One region of the Cobetia sp. SIMBA_158 genome, then DNA from elsewhere that is predicted to be linked to it. Evidence: predicted binding sites of a transcription regulator. Region 1 holds the regulator's gene; the other holds the start of a gene.
The links. The regulator PhoB, encoded in region 1, activates phosphate uptake and scavenging genes when phosphate is short. The targets are predictions, from matches to a motif close to TGTCATANNNNTGTCANA.

Region 1 (2,202 bases):
ACACCGCCTATGCGATGGTCGATCGCAACGACGACCTCAAGGTGGGCATCAAGTCCACCGCCGTGCTGTTCGGGCGTGCCGACAAGCTGATGATCGGTCTGTTGCAGCTGGGCATGCTGGCGGTGTTGATCGGCATCGGCCTGCAGCTGGTGCTAGGCATCTTCTACTGGCTGGGGCTGGCCGCCGCCGCCGTCACCTTCGTCTGGCAGCAACGTCTGATCCGGGAGCGTGAGCGTGCGCCCTGCTTCCAGGCCTTCCTCAACAATCATTGGACGGGTCTGCTGATCTTCGCCGGTATCGCCCTGGCGACCTGGCCGATGAGCTGACGCCTGCATAAACATTAGTATTATTTAATTTAAAGCGACCCCTGCCCTCTGTTGCTCCCCAGCCCACGGTTCATGCCTGCCTGCCGCGCCTCCAAGGTGGCTGGCAGGCTTGCGTGCAAGCTGCCATGCTGGCAGTTGTCATCTCGTTGTCATATAAGCGGGTTGTAATCGTCATCGACTTGTCATTCTGGCGCGTGCGCCGACTGCTGCATGGGATCTAGCGATGAGCTCCAAGACCGTACTGATTGTCGACGATGAATCCTCGATTCGCGAGATGATCGCCGTTGCCCTCGAAATGGCGGATTACCGCGTGCTGGAGGCAGACAATGCCCAGGACGCCCACGCCATCGTCGTCGATGAAAAGCCCGATCTGCTGTTGCTGGACTGGATGATGCCGGGTACCAGTGGCCTGGAGCTCGCGCGGCGTCTCAAGCGTGACGAGACCACCTCGGAGCTGCCGATCATCCTGTTGACCGCCAAGGGCGAGGAAGACAACAAGATTCAAGGCCTGGAAGCCGGTGCCGACGACTACATCACCAAGCCCTTCTCGCCGCGCGAGCTGGTCGCCCGTCTCAAGGCCGTGCTGCGTCGCACCACTCCCAAGGGGGTCGAGGAGGCGGTGGAAGTCGAGGGCCTGATGCTCGACCCGGCCAGCCACCGCGTCACCGCCCATGGCAACTCGCTGGATGTCGGCCCGACCGAATATCGCCTGCTGCAGTTCTTCATGACGCATCAGGAGCGTGCCTACACGCGCAGTCAGCTGCTCGATCAGGTATGGGGCGGCAACGTCTATGTCGAGGAGCGCACCGTGGACGTGCACATCCGTCGCCTGCGCAAGGCGCTGGGCACAGGCCATCAGCATCTGATCCAGACCGTCCGCGGCACCGGTTACCGCTTCAGCGCTCAGGCCTGAGGGATTCATGCGCTATTGGACCAACGAGCTATGGCGCCTCGGCTACCTTGCCGGTGGCTTCGGCCTGATCGGTGGCCTGCTGGGCCATCTGGGCTGGGGCCTGGCGCTGGGTCTTTCGCTGTATCTGTTCGTCCATCTCAAGCACTTGAAGAGCCTCTACACCTGGCTGATCACCAATCCCCATGAAGAGCCGCCGCCCGGCGATGGCGTCTGGGGAGACCTGCTCGATCGTCTCTACCGCTACCAGAAGGGCCAGCGTCAGGCTCAGGAGCGACTGCGCAGCATCCTCAACCGTATCCAGGAATCCTCCGAGGCCATGCGCGACGGCCTGGTGATGCTGGACAACCACGGTGACATGGAATGGTGGAACAGCGCTGCCGAGCAGCTGGTCGGCCTCAAGGCCAGCCACGACCGCGGCCAGCACATCACCAACTATCTGCGTGACCCCGTCTTCATCGACTACTTCAATCGGCTGGCCTACCGCGAGCCGCTGACGCTCCAGTCGCCGCTGTCTGACAACCTGACGCTGCAGATCTCCATCACCCTGTTCGGTGACAACGAGCGTCTGGTCATGCTGCGTGACGTCACCCGCCTCTATCGTCTGGAAGAGATGCGCCGCGACTTCGTGGCCAATGTCTCCCATGAGCTGCGCACGCCGCTGACGGTACTGGCCGGCTATCTCGAGACCTACTCCGATTACGCCGATGACCTGCCACCGCGCTGGCAGCGTGGACTGGGCCAGATGCAGAGCCAGACCGACCGCATGCAGCACCTGGTCGAGGACCTGCTGACCCTGTCACGCCTGGAAACCGACGAGCTGTCCGACAATGGTCGCTGCATCGACATGAGCGCCCTGCTCGGCCATATCCGCGACGACGCCGAAGGCCTGTCCCAGGGGCGCCACACCTTCTCCATCGAAGCCGATGCCAGCCTGTCACTGCGCGGTGAGGAGCAGGAACTGCG
Region 2 (2,202 bases), on a different contig from region 1:
GGCTCGGGCTTGAACGCAGTCTCTTCCTCGCCTTGGTGGCAATCGCCGCAGGCATCGCGCTGCGGGTCCAGGGCAGCATGCTGGCCCTCTATCTGGGTATCGGCCTGATCGGAGCGGGTATCGCCGTGGGCAATGTACTGCTGCCCAGTCTGGTCAAACGCAGCTTTGCGCAGCATGTCGCGCTGCTGACCTCCTGCTATGTGCTGACCATGGGCATCATGGCCGCCATCGCCTCGGCGCTGATGGTGCCGTTGGCACAGGGCAGCAGCGCTGGCTGGCAGTACGCGATGCTCATAGTGGTCGTTTTGCCATTGGTGACGATGGGGGTGTGGTGGCCGCAGTTGTCACGTCGCTCCCTGCCGGCGGCGGCGAAGGAAGCCGAGAAGGGTGCCGAGAAGGACGTCGAGAAGGGTGCCGTGCGTCCGGTGCGTCAGGCAGCCGTGTGGCACTCGCCACTGGCCTGGCAGGTGACGCTGTTCATGGGCATCAATTCGCTGCTGTTCTATACCGTCAACAGCTGGCTGCCGAGCATGCTGGCGGACAATGGCTTCTCGGCCGAGAAGGCGGGCTCGCTGCATGGTCTACTCCAGCTGGCTTCGGCCTTGCCGGGATTGATTCTGGTGCCCCTGATGCCGCGCCTGAAGGATCAACGCCTGATCGCCTTCGCGACGCCTTGCATGTCGCTGGCGGGATTCATCGGGCTATGGCTGATGCCGGAGTGGGCACTGGTGTGGGTGCTGTTGCTGGGCGCGGGCTCCGGAGCCAGCTTCATTCTCGCCTTGTCATTCATGGGGCTGCGGGCGCGCGATGCCATGCAGTCGGCGTCGCTGTCGAGCATGGCGCAGACGCTTGGCTATCTGCTCGCGGCCATGGGGCCGCCGCTGATCGGCGCGCTCTACGATATGCAGGGCAATTGGCAGCTGGCACTGATGGTCTGCGCCTTTCTCAGTGTGCTGATGGCGGGTGTCGGCTGGCTGGCGGGCAGGGACCGCCAGTTGCCTGAGGCGTCGGCATCTGAATAATGGAGCGCTGCCCCCAAGGGGCACTGGCACATCCCCCCATGACAAGGAAGTGAGAGATGGCGAATGCTTCATCGGCTAGCGAAGATCAACGGGCGTCTGACTCGCCAGCTGTTGCGCAGCATCCTGGGCGTCAGCGCAAGCCACGTCTACGGGCAGCCATCCTTGGCCTGGCCAGTCTCGGAGGTATCTTCATGATCGCTCAGCCAGCCAATGCCGCGACGCTGTCACTGCGCGTGATCGAGACCACCGACATCCACGCCAACGTGATGGATTACGACTATTACAAGGACCGTCCCAGCGTGCGCATCGGCCTGGTACGCGCGGCGAGTCTGATCAAGCAGGCGCGTGCCGAGGTGGCCAACAGCGTGTTGCTGGACAATGGCGACCTCATCCAGGGCAGCCCGATGGGCGATTACATGGCGGCAGAAGGTCTAGAGGAGGGCGATGTCTTCCCGGCCTACAAGGTCATGAATCAGCTGGATTACGATGTCGGAAATATCGGCAATCATGAATTCAATTACGGGCTCGAGTATCTCGATCGGGCGCTGTCCGGCGCGCAGTTCCCCTATGTGAACGCCAACCTGCTGGACGCCGCGACAGGCGAGCCGTACTTCACGCCCTACCAGATCACCGCCCATGCCTTCACCGACAGTGAGGGCAACGCTCAGACATTGAAGATCGGCTATATCGGCTTCGCGCCGCCGCAGGTGATGACCTGGGACCGCAAGCACCTCCAGGGCCGCCTGACGGCCGAGGACATCACCGAGAGCGCCAGGCGCTGGGTGCCCGAGATGCGCCGGGCGGGCGCGGATGTGGTGATCGCCATCCCGCACTCCGGCATCTCGACCGACCCCTACCGGGTGATGGCCGAGAATTCGGTGTATTACCTCTCGCAGGTCGAGGGCATCGATGGCATCGCCTTCGGGCATGCCCATGCCGTCTTCCCCAGCGAGGAATTTGCCGAGGTACCGGGGGCCGATATCGCCAGGGGCACCCTCAATGGCGTGCCGGCGATGATGCCGGGGCATTGGGGCAGCCATGTGGGCGTGATGGATCTCGAACTGAGCAATGCCTCGGGCCAGTGGCGGGTAGTGAGCGGCCAGACAGATGCACGCCCGATTCAGGTGGGTGGCGAGGCACAGGTGGCGGAAGATGCCGAACTGGCGGCGCTGATCGATCA

Region 2: a site for PhoB is predicted at 1,060-1,077, ahead of R2R70_RS12725 (bifunctional 2',3'-cyclic-nucleotide 2'-phosphodiesterase/3'-nucleotidase). Genes of this name have one in related genera too.

Annotation. Positions count from the first base shown of each region.
Region 1 is NZ_JAWJYL010000005.1:266,619-268,820, reverse strand. Features, by position in the region: gene ubiA (4-hydroxybenzoate octaprenyltransferase) at 1-326, shown strand, start outside; gene phoB (phosphate regulon transcriptional regulator PhoB) at 550-1,239, shown strand; gene phoR (phosphate regulon sensor histidine kinase PhoR) at 1,247-2,202, shown strand, end outside.
Region 2 is NZ_JAWJYL010000007.1:221,312-223,513, forward strand. Features, by position in the region: gene R2R70_RS12720 (MFS transporter) at 1-1,022, shown strand, start outside; gene R2R70_RS12725 (bifunctional 2',3'-cyclic-nucleotide 2'-phosphodiesterase/3'-nucleotidase) at 1,214-2,202, shown strand, end outside.